Regions from separate parts of the Streptomyces sp. NPDC048278 genome, predicted to be linked through region 1. Evidence: riboswitches for the same ligand, from Rfam matches in the RefSeq annotation. Region 1 holds a riboswitch; each other region holds the start of a gene.
What was found. Region 1 has a riboswitch for cobalamin ahead of metF (methylenetetrahydrofolate reductase [NAD(P)H]). Riboswitches for the same ligand answer to the same signal wherever they lie in the genome.
Positions count from the first base shown of each region.

Region 2: linked by a shared signal. The riboswitch ahead of AB0D74_RS06515 (cobalamin biosynthesis protein) and the one ahead of metF (methylenetetrahydrofolate reductase [NAD(P)H]) in region 1 are both predicted to bind cobalamin.
Region 3: linked by a shared signal. The riboswitch ahead of AB0D74_RS17975 (CbtB-domain containing protein) and the one ahead of metF (methylenetetrahydrofolate reductase [NAD(P)H]) in region 1 are both predicted to bind cobalamin.
Region 4: linked by a shared signal. The riboswitch ahead of metE (5-methyltetrahydropteroyltriglutamate--homocysteine S-methyltransferase) and the one ahead of metF (methylenetetrahydrofolate reductase [NAD(P)H]) in region 1 are both predicted to bind cobalamin.

Region 1 covers NZ_JBEZLP010000037.1:60,480-63,755, forward strand. Annotated here, with positions in the region: gene AB0D74_RS41280 (3-hydroxybutyryl-CoA dehydrogenase) at 1-670, shown strand, start outside; cobalamin riboswitch at 872-1,096, shown strand; gene metF (methylenetetrahydrofolate reductase [NAD(P)H]) at 1,413-2,327, shown strand; gene folP (dihydropteroate synthase) at 2,320-3,171, shown strand; gene AB0D74_RS41295 (bifunctional 2-methylcitrate synthase/citrate synthase) at 3,201-3,276, opposite strand, start outside.
Region 2 covers NZ_JBEZLP010000003.1:68,403-71,678, reverse strand. Annotated here, with positions in the region: gene AB0D74_RS06520 (cobyric acid synthase) at 1-829, opposite strand, end outside; gene AB0D74_RS06515 (cobalamin biosynthesis protein) at 826-1,776, opposite strand; cobalamin riboswitch at 1,889-2,029, opposite strand; gene AB0D74_RS06510 (DUF397 domain-containing protein) at 2,280-2,498, shown strand; gene AB0D74_RS06505 (hypothetical protein) at 2,752-3,198, opposite strand; gene AB0D74_RS06500 (helix-turn-helix transcriptional regulator) at 3,223-3,276, opposite strand, start outside.
Region 3 covers NZ_JBEZLP010000009.1:59,682-62,957, forward strand. Annotated here, with positions in the region: gene AB0D74_RS17970 (enoyl-CoA hydratase/isomerase family protein) at 102-1,157, shown strand; cobalamin riboswitch at 1,239-1,380, shown strand; gene AB0D74_RS17975 (CbtB-domain containing protein) at 1,417-1,638, shown strand; gene AB0D74_RS17980 (CbtA family protein) at 1,661-2,416, shown strand; gene pgm (phosphoglucomutase (alpha-D-glucose-1,6-bisphosphate-dependent)) at 2,711-3,276, shown strand, end outside.
Region 4 covers NZ_JBEZLP010000034.1:61,657-64,932, reverse strand. Annotated here, with positions in the region: gene metE (5-methyltetrahydropteroyltriglutamate--homocysteine S-methyltransferase) at 1-1,309, opposite strand, end outside; cobalamin riboswitch at 1,462-1,677, opposite strand; partial or broken gene AB0D74_RS39710 (IclR family transcriptional regulator) at 1,737-1,868, opposite strand; gene AB0D74_RS39705 (hypothetical protein) at 1,953-2,039, shown strand; gene AB0D74_RS39700 (isocitrate lyase/phosphoenolpyruvate mutase family protein) at 2,077-2,910, shown strand; gene AB0D74_RS39695 (NAD(P)/FAD-dependent oxidoreductase) at 2,948-3,276, opposite strand, start outside.

The sequences.
Region 1 (3,276 bases):
GGACGCCATGGCCCGCCTCGTGTTCACCGGTGAGCTCGACGCGCTGGCCGACCGGCAGCTGGTCATCGAGGCCGTCGTCGAGAACGCCGACGCGAAGACGGAGATCTTCGCCGCCCTCGACAAGATCGTCGAGGACCCGAACGCGATCCTGGCCACCAACACCTCCTCCCTGCCGGTCATGCGGCTCGGCATGGCCACCGGCCGCGCCGACCGGGTCGTGGGCCTGCACTTCTTCAACCCCGTACCGGTCCTGCCGCTCGTGGAGGTCGTGACCTCCCTGCACACCGCCCCCGAGACCGCGACCGGCATCGAGCGCTTCGCCACCGAAACGCTGGGCAAGACGGTCATCCGCTCCCGGGACCGGGCGGGCTTCGTCGTCAACTCCCTCCTCGTCCCCTACCTCCTGTCCGCCGTCCGGATGGCCGAGTCCGGCTTCGCCACCGCCGCGGACATCGACACCGGCATGGAACTGGGCTGCGCCCACCCCATGGGCCCGCTGAAGCTGGCGGACCTGATCGGGCTCGACACCGTCGCCTCGATCGCCGAGTCCCTCTACGACGAGTTCCGTGAACCCCTCTACGCACCTCCGCCGCTGCTCCAGCGGATGGTCGAGGCGGGGCTGCTGGGCCGCAAGACCGGCCGGGGCTTCCACACCTACGTCCAGGACTGAGCACCCTGGCGACGGCGGGCCGAGGGGCCCGGGGCGCGCTGCCGGGTGAGGGTCCGGCAGGCGCGGGTGGGAAAAGGGGGCGGGCGGGAGACGCGTGTGCGGCGTCTCCCGCCCGCCGCCGTATCCACACCGGTCACCCGCGGGTGCCGGCTCTCCATCCGAATGATGGACGTAACCCTCCAGACTCGCCGCCGTCCCCTTACGCTGGCTGGTGCAGCTGGTTCGCCCCGTCCGCCAGGCGGGATGCGTCGTAAGAGGGAACCCGGTGGGAATCCGGGACTGCCCCGCAGCGGTGAGCGGGAACGACCGCCGTCATACGCACTGGACCCGGCGTACAGGGTCTGGGAAGCGACGGCCAGTAGGTGTCCTCCGACGAGGAGGGCGTGCCCGTGAGTCCGAAGACCTGCCGGCTGCCCGTGTGCGGACGACTCCGTACGCGGACATCCCGGTGACCTCGTGGGCGGGTCGGCGTACATACCGAGCGGACGACCGCGCCATGCCGCGCAAGGTCACGCCCGCCCGGTTCCGTCACCCCTTCGCGCTCTCGTCCCGTCGCCGGGATCTCAGGGAATCGTCTCGCGAAGGAGATCTCCGTGACCACCAAGTCCGCAGCCGAGGAAGCGGCCGAGCTGCCGCAGACCGGGCCCAGGGCGATGTCCGCCGCCTGACCGCACGTCCCTTCGGCCGGGGAGGACGCGCCTGCCGCGCTCCCCCGGTCTGGCCTCGGAGAAAGCATCAGCCCATGGCTCTCGGTATGCCCAGCACACGGCCGGACAGCGCGGCGTCCATTCGCGACCTCCTCGAACAGGGGGGCCGCTCCTACTCGTTCGAGTTCATGCCACCACGCAGCGCGGCGGCCGAAGCCGGCCTCTGGACCGCGATCCGTCGGTTGGAGGCCCTGTCGCCCACCTTCGTCTCCGTGACCTACGGTGCCGGCGGCTCGACGCGCGGCCGGACCGTCGGCATCACCGGGCGGATCGCCCAGGAGACCACGCTCACCCCGGTCGCCCACCTCACCGCGGTCGGCCACAGCGTCGCCGAACTGCGCAACATCCTCGGCCACTACGCCGACCAGGGCGTGCGCAACATCCTCGCCCTCCGCGGCGACCCTCCGGGTGATCCCCTCGGCCCCTGGACCCCACATCCGCAAGGGGTGCGCTACGCGGCCGAACTGGTCAGCCTGATCAAGGAGTCCGGGAACTTCTGCGTCGGCGTCGCGGCCTTCCCCGAGATGCACCCGCGCTCCTCCCACCGGGACGCCGACATCCGTCACTTCGTCGACAAGTGCCGGGCCGGGGCCGACTACGCCATCACCCAGATGTTCTTCGACGTCGACGACTACCTGCGCTTCCGCGACCGCGTGGCGGCGGCCGGATGCGAGACACCGGTCATCCCGGAGATCATGCCGGTCACCACCATCCGCTCACTGCGCCGCATTCCCACCCTCTCCACCGCCGCCTTCCCGGCCCGGCTGGCCGAGAACATGCTCGCCGCACAGGACGATCCACAGGCCGTCAGGGCGCTCGGCATCGACCACGCCACCCGGATGTGCCGCCGTCTGCTCGCCGAAGAGGCTCCCGGGCTGCACTTCATGACCATGAACTTCTCGACGGTGACGACGGAGATCTACCAGAAACTCGAACTCCACCATGGCTGAGCACACACCCTACGCGCCCGTGGGAATCCGCCGGCCGTCCCTGGTCGGGATCGTCAACATCACCAGAGACTCGTTCTCGGACGGGAACCGGTTCCTGTCCTCGGAGGCGGCAGTGGCGCACGCGCGCCGACTGCGCTCGGAGGGGGCCGACGTCATCGAACTCGGGCCCGCCGCGAGTCACCCGGGAGCCGAGCAGGTGACGGAGGCCGAGGAGATCGGACGGCTGGCCGACGTGCTCGACCAGCTGGTCGCCGAGGGCGTTCCGGTGTCGGTCGACTCGTACCGGCCCGCGACCCAGTTGTTCGCCGCCGCGCGGGGCGCCGCGTACCTCAACGACATCCAGGGCTTCGACGATCCGGACCGGTACGCGGCACTCGCCGGGACCGGCTGCCGGCTCGTCGTCATGCACTCCGTCCAGCGGCACGGGCCCGCCACGGAGGTGCGGACCGATGCCGGGGAGGTGTGCCGGGGAATCGAGGAGTTCTTCGCCGGTCGCCTGGCCGCACTGGAAGCGGCCGGGGTGGGACGCGACCGGCTGGTCATCGATCCGGGACTCGGCTACTTCCTCGGCAGCGGCCCCGAACCGTCGCTGCGGACCCTGGCCGGGCTCGAACAGCTCAAAGCGCGCTTCGACCTGCCGGTGCTGATCTCGCCGTCCCGGAAGTCGTTCCTGCGGACGCTCACCGGGAGCACCGTCTCCGGGATCGGTCCGGCCACACTGGCGGCCGAGCTCTACGCCGCGCGCAGCGGGGCGGACTACATCCGCACCCACGACGTCGCCGCCCTCCGCGACGCGCTCACCGTGTTCGAGGCACTGGAGGCGGCCAAGGAGGACGGCTGGTGACCCGGCCCTGGGTGGCCCGGTCCTGAGGGTTACGGCGCCGCCGGTACCGGCCGCTGCTCCGGTCCCGCGTAGGAGGCGAGGGGCCGGATCAGCGCGTTGTGGGCG
Region 2 (3,276 bases), on a different contig from region 1:
CCGTGAAGTTGGACATCAGGGGGATCGCACAGACGGCGACCCGCAGCACGTCCTCGCCGACGGGCGGGGCGGTGTTCGACTCGCGGACGGTCCCGCGCAGGGAGACCCGGAGCCCGTCCTCCTCGTCGATGCCGAGGCCGTGCCGGAAGGGCAGGACACCGTAGGTGTGGCGCCCGGTGAGCCCGTGGAGCATGTCGAGGCCCGGCTCCAGCAGGGAGACGTCCCCACGGAACTTGTTGACGAGGAACCCGGCGACGAGGGCCTGGTCCTCCGGCGAGAGCAGTGCGACGGTCCCGAAGAAGGAGGCGAAGACGCCGCCGCGGTCGATGTCGCCGACCACGAGCACGGGCAGCCCGGCGTTCCGGGCGATCCCCATGTTCACGATGTCGGTCCGGCGCAGGTTGATCTCCGCCGGACTGCCGGCCCCCTCACAGATCACCGCGTCATACGTGCCCCGCAACTCGGCGAGACAGTCGAGCACCGTCCCGAGCAGCTTCTGCTGCCGCCCGCCGTGGTAGCCGCGCGCGCTCAGTTCGCCGACGGGCCTGCCGAGCAGCACGACCTGACTGCTCTGCTCGCCGCCGGGCTTGAGCAGCACGGGGTTCATCAGCGCGGTCGGCTCCACCCGGCAGGCCTGCGCCTGCATGGCCTGCGCCCGCCCGATCTCGGCTCCTTCGCGCGTGACAAAGGAGTTGAGCGACATGTTCTGCGCCTTGAACGGCGCGACCTTCACACCCTGCCGCACCAGCCACCGGCAGATACCGGCGGTGACGACACTCTTCCCGGCGTCGGAGGTGGTACCGGCGACGAGGAGGCCTCCGTTGTTCATGACGCCCGCCCCGAGCGCGATCCGCGCAGCAGGGCCCCCGCCGCGCTCACCCCCAGCGCCAGCCACCCCACGCGCCGCGACAACCGCACCGCCCGCCCGATGTCCGCGACTTCCACGGCCCGTCCCTCCCCGTTCAGCACCGGCCGGTGCTCGACCCGGCCCCCGTACGACAACGTCCCCCCGAGCCGGACCCCCAACGCCCCCGCGAAGGAAGCCTCCACGGGCCCGGCATTGGGACTCGGATGCTTCGCCGCGTCGGTCCGCCAGGCCCGTACGGCTCCCCGCGGGTCGTCCCCGGCCGCCGCGGCCAGTACGGCGGTGAGCCGTGCCCCCGGCCATCCGGCCACGTCGTCCAGGCGCGCGGAGGCCCACCCGTACCGCCGGTACCGGGCCGACCTGTGACCCACCATCGCGTCCAGGGTGTTGACGGCGCGGAACCCGACCAGACCGGGGACGCCGGCCACGGCTCCCCACACCAGCGCGCCCACGACCGCGTCGCTCGTGTTCTCGGCGACGGACTCCACGACCGCCCGCGCGATCCCGTCGGCGTCCAGGGCCTGCGGATCCCGTCCGCACAGATGCGGCAGCCGCGCCCGGGCCGCCTCGACGTCGCCGGCCTCCAGGGCCCGCCCGACGCCGCGGGCCTCGCGCGCGAGCGAAGTACCGCCGACCACGGCCCAGGTGGCGGCGGCGGTGAGAGCGACGGACGCGGCGGTGGACGGCCGTACGACCCGCTGGGCCACGGCGCCCAGCGCCACGGCGCCGCCGGCGCACACCGCGGTGTGCAGCGCGCCCCACCCGCGGTGGTCCCGCCACAGCACCCGCTCCACGGCGCCTGCCGCCCGTCCGAACACGGCGACCGGATGCCCTCGGCGCGGATCGCCGAGCAGCAGATCACCGAGTAGGCCGGCGGCGGCACCGTACGCGAAGACGCGATCGGCACCCATCGGCTCAGCCGGCCGAGGGGTCGGCGACGGGGTCGGGAACGGGCCGGGTACTCGACCTCGATCGGCAGCCGCGCATGGCGTTATGTCCTCACTCAGGGTGTCCGCGCCCTGGTTCGACGAGACCGGCGGTGGGAGTTCCTGGCTTCCGGGGACTGCTACCCCGGTGACAGTGGCGGGACCGCGCCGGATTCACACCGGCTTCCTCCCTTGCCGCCGTACATGGCTCCGGAAGTCCACCACGCCCCGGAAGACCCGTCAACTTGCCTTTGACCTGCAACGGAGGAGTGTGCTGAGGCCCACACACTGGCCGGTTCGCTCACTGGCCGACCGGCCCCTGTCTCCCTAGACTGAAACCGAGGATCCGGCGAGCGGTAGGGCGAGTGGCGGAGGGCGATTGCGACCCATTCCTCGGGGGGCCTGCGCGGCTGCGTGCGGTGACGCTACGGTTTACGGGCATCAACGGACACCTTCGAGGCGCCAATTCGCGAGTCGAGGAGGTCGGTGTGATCGACGGGGGCCCGTCCGCGAGTGCCTGGCGTATCAGCAGCTATTCGATGACTGGCGAAACCTGCGTGGCGGTCGCAGTCGTCGCGGGGGAGGTGCTGGTCCGCGACTCGAAGGACCTGACCGGCTCGGCCTTCATCTGTCTCGCGTGCGAGCCGTGGCACCTGTTCCTCGTGGGACTCAGATCGCGCGGCTTGAGTGACGCCGAGCCGATGTGACCGACCTGGGAGGGGGACCGGATGGGGAGCGACAGTGGGGGCCGCGGGGTGCACCGACCGGACTGGCTCGTCCTTGCGGCGTACTGCGTGGTGTGCGGTCTGGCGGCGAGCGTGGTGGGGGCCGCGACTTCGTTTCTGGCGGACGGCACCAGGGACAGGCTGATCGTCTGGGGAGCCGTGGCGACGGCCGTTGCCCTGGCCGGCGGTGTGGGATGGGGGTACGGCCCGGATCCGGTCCGTCGTCTGGTGAGAATCACTCTCGCCCGCCCCGGCCGGAGCGCCGCAGAAAGCGACCGAGAGCGACACCGACCGCACTGATCGCGCTCGTGGCGGCGAGTCCCAGTGCGATACCTATCGGCCTGGGTATGGACAGTTGGATGCCACGCGCCGCGTAGCAGAGAAAGCCCAGGGAGAGTACGACCGCGACCGTGCACAGGCTTGCGGTGACGAACCGCTGGATCGCGGTCCTGGAGAACGCCTTGTCCTCCGCGATCCGCCGGTCTTTCTCCCCATTTCGGATGTCCTCGTAGTTCTTGGTCTTCCGGGCGTTGTCCGTGACGCGGTCGATCAGTTCGTTGTCCGACAGGGAACCGGAACTCTGCAGCTCCTCAGGGGACGCAACGGTCCCCTCCGTCACACCGGACGGCTCACGTCCCCGGGGCCGCAGTGCTGCAGTGAGTCGTTCGGTGAGCCGCCCCATCGCCCCTCCTGTCGGGCCCATGGCCTAACTGGTGCCGAAGTCCCGTGCGGCGTCATCGATCAGAGCGACGGCGTCGTC
Region 3 (3,276 bases), on a different contig from region 1:
CGGGGGAAGATCGTCCCTGACCCACGCGACCACCCGCTTCTGGAAGGAACCGACGAGATCATGCGCCTCATCGTGGCCGGCGGCCCGGCGGAGGTGTCCGGATGACCGGCGCCGAGGAACACGTCCTGCTGCACGTCGACGGACGGGCCGGGCACATCACGCTCAACCGGCCGAAGGCCATCAACGCGCTGTCGCACGCCATGGTGCGCCGCATCGACGAGGCGCTCACGGAGTGGGAGCACGACCCCGCCGTGCAGACCGTCGTCGTCACCGGTGCGGGGGAGCGCGGTCTGTGCGCGGGCGGGGACATCCGCGCCGTCCACGACGACGCCAGGGACGGCGACGGGTCGGCGGCAGCCGCGTTCTGGCGGGACGAGTACCGGCTCAACGCCCGTATCGCCCGGTACCCGAAGCCGTACGTCGCGCTCATGGACGGCATCGTGATGGGCGGCGGGGTCGGTGTCTCGGCGCACGGCAGCGTCCGGATCGCCACCGAGCGGTCGCGGATCGCCATGCCGGAGACCGGGATCGGCTTCGTCCCCGACGTCGGCGGCACCTACCTGCTCGGCCGCGCGCCCGGCGAACTCGGCACCCATCTCGCCCTGACCGGCGCTTCGATCGGCGCCGCCGACGCCGTGCTCTGCGGACTCGCCGACCACTGCCTCCCGGCCGGCACGGTCCCCGCGTTCGTCGCCGACCTCGCCGCCCTGCCGGTACCCGAGGCGCTCGCCCGGCGCGTACGGCAGGCGCCCGAGGGGGAGTTGGCCGGACACCGGGCGTGGATCGACGCCTGCTACGCGGCCGGCACCGTCGAGGAGATCGTCCGGCGGCTGCTCGCGCACGGCGACCCGGCGGCGAAGGAGACGGCGGACACCCTGCTCACCAGGTCACCCACCGCCCTGAAGGTCACGCTCGCGGCCCTGCGCCGGGCCCGCGAACTCGGCTCGCTGGAACGGGTCCTGGACCAGGAGTACCGCGTCTCCTGCGCGACCCTCGCGACCCACGACCTGGTGGAGGGCATCCGCGCCCAGGTCGTCGACAAGGACCGCACCCCGCGCTGGTCCCCGGCCACCCTCGCCGAGGTCACCGACGCCGACGTCGACCGCTTCTTCGCCCCGCTCGGCGCACGCGAACTCGGCCTTGCGCCACCCGCCTGAGCCGCCCGCCTGAGCCGCTCCCGCCCACCGCCCATCAGGCGCGAGACGAAGATCACGCCTGGTGGTGCGGTCTTGGCCGTTTCTTTGCCAGGCGGTACGGTCGGTCCGATATCGATGACGGCGAGACGGAAGCCGGTGGGAGTCCGGCACGGTCGCGCCACTGTATGCGAGAGCCCCAGGGCCTCTCGTGAGTCAGACCCGTGGCCGTCGTCCTGTGCACCACCGAGATGGGACGCGAACTCCCAGAGGAGGTTCTGCCATGGCGCAGACCGTCGCTCAGCCGACAGCCACCACCCCCGTCGTCCCCGCCAAGCTGCCGCTGTCCGCGATAGCTCCCTGGGCGGTCTTCTTCGGCATCCTGATGCTCGTCCTGCTCTACTTCGTCGGCGCCGAGCAGGGCGCCACCTCCGTGGTCAGCGGCACGGACGTCCACGAGTGGGTGCACGACGCCCGCCATCTCCTCGGCTTCCCCTGCCACTGACCCGAGGGGCACCGAACACATCATGAACTCCGCAACCGTAAGAAACCTCCTGGTGCGGGGCATGCTCGCCGGTCTCGTCGCCGGCGTGCTCGCCCTGGTGGTCGCCTACCTCCTCGGTGAGCCGAGCGTCGACAAGGCGATCAGCTTCGAGGACGCCCACTCGCACGAGCACGAGATGGAGGTCGTCTCCCGCTCCCTGCAGTCCACCGCCGGCCTCGCCACCGGTGTCCTCGTCTACGGGGTCGCCTTCGGCGGCATCGCCGCCCTCGCCTACTGTTTCGCCCTCGGCCGCGTCGGCCGCTTCTCGCCGCGGGCGACGGCACTGCTGCTGTCCGGCTGCGCCCTGGTCGCCGTGTACGTGGTGCCGTTCCTGAAGTACCCGGCCAACCCGCCGTCGGTGGGCGACCCGGACACCATCGGCAAGCGGACCACGCTCTACTTCCTGATGATGCTGCTCAGCGTGCTCCTCGCGGTCGCCGCCACCATCCTCGGCAAGCGGCTCCAGCCGCGGTTGGGCACATGGTGGGCGGCCGTCCTCGCGGTGGCCGCGTTCGCCGTCGTCATCGGACTCGCCTACCAGTTCCTGCCGGTCATCAACGAGGTGCCCGCGGACTTCCCGGCCACCCTGCTGTGGCGGTTCCGGCTCTCGGCGCTCACCATCCAGGTGGTGCTGTGGGGCGGATTCGGCCTGCTGTTCGGCGAGTTGGCCGAACGCGTCCTCCACCCGAAGCCGGCGAAGGCACCGACCGCCGCGCGCACGGTGCCCGCTCCCCACTGACCGGCACCGCACGGCACCGCTGGGCACCGCATTGCACGGCACCACGCCACACCGAACGACACGAGAGGGCCCCCGGATACGTCCGGGGGCCCTCTCCCCTTCGGCCGGCTCCGCCCCGGCCGGCCGGCGGGCCTCTGCGAACAGCGCACGCCCGCCGCGGTACGTCTGCTGTGAACCGGCCGTGAACCCGCCGTGTCTTCGGCGCGCGGCCGGTGCCGCACTCGCGTTCGTGGCCGCTGACAAGGAAAGATGGGCGGCGAGCGATCGATCAACGACTGCGGAGGAAGTGGACTCATGCCGCATGAGCGAGCGGGCCGGCCGGCGGCTCCGGAGGACCTCGTCGACGTGGCCCGGCTGGTCACGGCCTACTACGCGCTGCACCCCGACCCGTCCGACCCCGGCCAGCGGGTGGCGTTCGGCACCTCGGGACACCGCGGATCGTCGCTGACGACCGCGTTCAACGAGGACCACATCGCCGCGACCAGCCAGGCCATCTGCGAGTACCGGAGCGGCCAGGGCACCGACGGCCCGCTCTTCCTGGGCGCCGACACCCACGCCCTGTCCGAGCCGGCCAAGGTCACCGCCCTGGAGGTGTTCGCCGCCAACGGCGTGACCGTCCTCGTCGACAGCGCCGACGGCTACACCCCCACCCCCGCGGTCTCGCACGCCATCCTCACCCACAACCGGGGCCGTACCACCGGACTCGCGGACGGCGTCGTCGTCACGCCCTCGCACAACCCGCCCGCCGACGGCGGCTTCAAGTACAACCCGCCCAGCGGCGGCCCCGCCGCCTCCGACGCCACCTCCTGGATCCAGGACCGCGCCAACCAGATCATCGCGGGCGGGATGAAGGACGTACA
Region 4 (3,276 bases), on a different contig from region 1:
GCAGATGGGCGCGTTGGGCGGCGGAGCGTTCGGCGTACGGCTGCGAGCGGCGGGCGTCGGACTCGGTGACGGCCGCGGCGCGGGCGCGCACGGCGGGGTCACGGGTGATCGGTGAAGTCGCCCGGGAGACCAGGTCGGCGCGGTTGGCGGCGAGTTCGGCGGCGATGGTGTCGGTGCCCTGGGCGAGGCCCTTGGCGAGGGTGACGACCTCGGCCGTCTTCTGCCTCGCGAAGGACAGCCAGCGCAGGATCTGCGGCTCGATGTCCCGCTCGGCGGCGGCGTCGAGGGGGACGTGCAGGAGGGAGCAGGACGCGGCGACGTCGACCCGGTCGGCGAGGCCCAGCAGGGTGCCGAGGGTGGTGAGGGACGCCGACAGGTCGTTCACCCAGATGTTGCGGCCGTTGACCACACCGGCGACCAGGCGCTTGCCGGGCAGCCCGCCGACGGCCGCGAGGTCGTCCAGGTTGGCGGCGCCGGTCCCGGTGAAGTCGAGGGCGAGCCCCTCGACCGGGGCCTTGGCCAGCACCGGCAGGGCCTCGCCGAGCCGGTCGAAGTAGGAGGCGACCAGGAGCTTCGGCCGGTCGGCGAGGGCGCCGAGATCGCGGTAGGCACGGGTGGCGGCGTTGAGTTCGGCCGGGGTGCGGTCCTGGACCAGGGCGGGCTCGTCGAGCTGCACCCACTCCGCGCCGGCCGCCCGCAGGTCGGCGAGCACCTCGGCGTAGACCGGGAGCAGCCGGTCGAGGAGGGTCAGCGGGTCGAAGCCGGTGGGCACGCCCGGCGCCGGCTTGGCGAGCAGCAGATAGGTGACCGGGCCGACCAGCACCGGCCGGGCGGCGAGCCCGAGGGCCAGCGCCTCCGCCAGTTCGCCCACCTGCTTGGCGGAGTCCGCGGCGAAGACGGTGTCGGGACCCAACTCCGGCACCAGGTAGTGGTAGTTGGTGTCGAACCACTTCGTCATCTCCAGCGGCGCGACGTCCTGCGTGCCGCGGGCCATGGCGAAGTAGCCGTCGAGCGCGTCGGCGTCGACGGCGGCCCGGTGCCGCTCGGGGACGGCGCCGACCATCACGGTGGTGTCGAGGACGTGGTCGTAGTACGAGAAGTCGCCGGTCGGCACCTCGTGGATGCCGGCCTCGGCCAGCTGCCGCCAGGTGGAGCGGCGCAGTTCGGCGGCGGAGGCCCGCAGGGCGTCGGCGGTGAGCCGGCCCTTCCAGTAGCTCTCGGTCGCCTTCTTCAGTTCCCGGGCCGGCCCCTGGCGGGGGTAGCCGTACACGGTGGCCCGGGCTGCCGCGGCTGCGGACTCGGTGGTCACGGAGATCTCCTTCGCGAGACGATTCCCTGAGATCCCGGCGACGGGACGGGGGCGCGAAGGGGTGACGGACCGGACGGAGACGGCCCGTGGCCGTCCGCTCGGTATGCACGCCGACCCGCCCACGAGGTCACCGGGATGTCCGCGCACGAGTGGTTCGCGCACGGGCAGTTGGCAGGTCTTCGGACTCGCGGGCACGCCCTCCTCCGGAGGACACCTACTGGCCGTCGCTTCCCGGATCCGGTGGATCCAGTGCGTATGACGGCGGTCGTTCCCGCTCACCGCTGCGGGGCAGTCCCGGATTCCCACCGGGTTCCCTCTTGCGACACCCTGTCCGGCTGACAGGGCGAACCAGCTGCGAGGGCCACCTTACGACGTACGCACGGGCCGTGTCCCCGTCCCAGGGGTGCCACCGCTCCGCAGCGCCCGGGAGGCCCAGGGCCGCCGTCCGCACCGCCGGGGCCGGCTGTGCAGGGCGGAAGCGGTCGCACGGTACCGCCACCGAGAGCACCGCGACCGCCGTGGACCCGGCGAAGCCAGGGGTCGCGATGCAGCTGCCACCCCCCCCGCTGCGGGCCGGTGACACCGTCCCGACCGGCGCGCTCGGCACGATGGCGGTCGCCGCCGCCGTCGTCGTACGACCGTCCTGGTCGAGGCGGGGCGTCGCAAGCTGGTCGGCGGGCCGGGGGACGTGGTCACGGACGTCGCCCTGGACATCTCGGGGAGCCGCTGACGCCTGATTGTCGGTGCCGGCTGACACACTGACGGACGTGGACACTGAACGCAGGGAACGGGCCGCACGCTTCGTGGAGTTGCACCGGGAGGGCTGCTTCCTGCTCCCCAACGCCTGGGACGCGGGCAGCGCCCGCGTCCTGGAGTCGGCCGGTTTCCCGGCCGTGGCCACCACCAGCGCGGGCATCGCCTTCTCCCTGGGCCGTGCGGACCACGACTACGGCGGCGGCCGGGTCGACCGCGCCACCATGGTGGGCCGGATCCGTGAGATCGCCGCCGAGGTCCGGATCCCGGTGAGCGCGGACCTGGAGGACGGGTTCGGCGAGGCGCCCGGGACCGTCGCCGAGACGGTCTCGACGACCCTCGCGGCCGGGGCCGCCGGCGGCAACATCGAGGACTTCACGGGCGACCGCTCCCGCCCGCTGTACGAGCCGGAGCTCGCGGCCGACCGGATCCGCGCCGCGCGCGAGGCGATCGACGCGGCCGGCGAGCCGTTCGTCCTGGTCGGCCGGACCGACGTGCTGCTCACCGGCGGCCCGCTCGACGAGGCGGTCCGGCGGGCCAACGCGTACCTGGCGGCGGGCGCCGACTGCGCGTTCGTGCCGGGCGCGGCCGACGCCAAGACGATCGGCAGCCTGGTGCGGGAGATCGACGGCCCGCTGAACGTGGTGATGGGCCTGACCGGAGGCGCCCTGTCCCTGGCCGACCTCCGCGAACTCGGCGTGCGCCGGGTCACGGTGGGCGGCAGCATCGCCCGGGCGATGTACGCACACCTGCTCGCCGCGGCCCGCGAGCTGGCCGAGCGCGGCACCTTCACCTACGCCCGGGACCAGATCTCCCAGTCGGACCTGAACGAGCTCTTCCGCAGCTGACGAACCGGGCGCTGCGGCCGTCACGGCCGACGGGGTGTCAGCCGGCGTCCGCCTGCTGCTGCGCCCGCCGGTGCCGGTACGCGGCGACGAGGAACACCCAGATCTCGCTGACCGTGGGGAACGGCGCGACGGCGTGCCGGAGGCGTTTCAGCGGGACCTCGCCGGCGACCGCGATCGTGGCCGCGTGCAGCAGCTCGCTGACCCCGGACCCGACCATGGTCACCCCGAGCAGCACGTCCCGGTCGACGTCCACGACGAGCCGGGCGTGGCCGGTGTAGCCGTCGGCGTACAGGTTGGCGCCCTGGGCGGCGTCGAGGTCGAGGTCGACCGTCTCGACGCGGTGCCCGGCGGCGGTCGCCTGCTCGG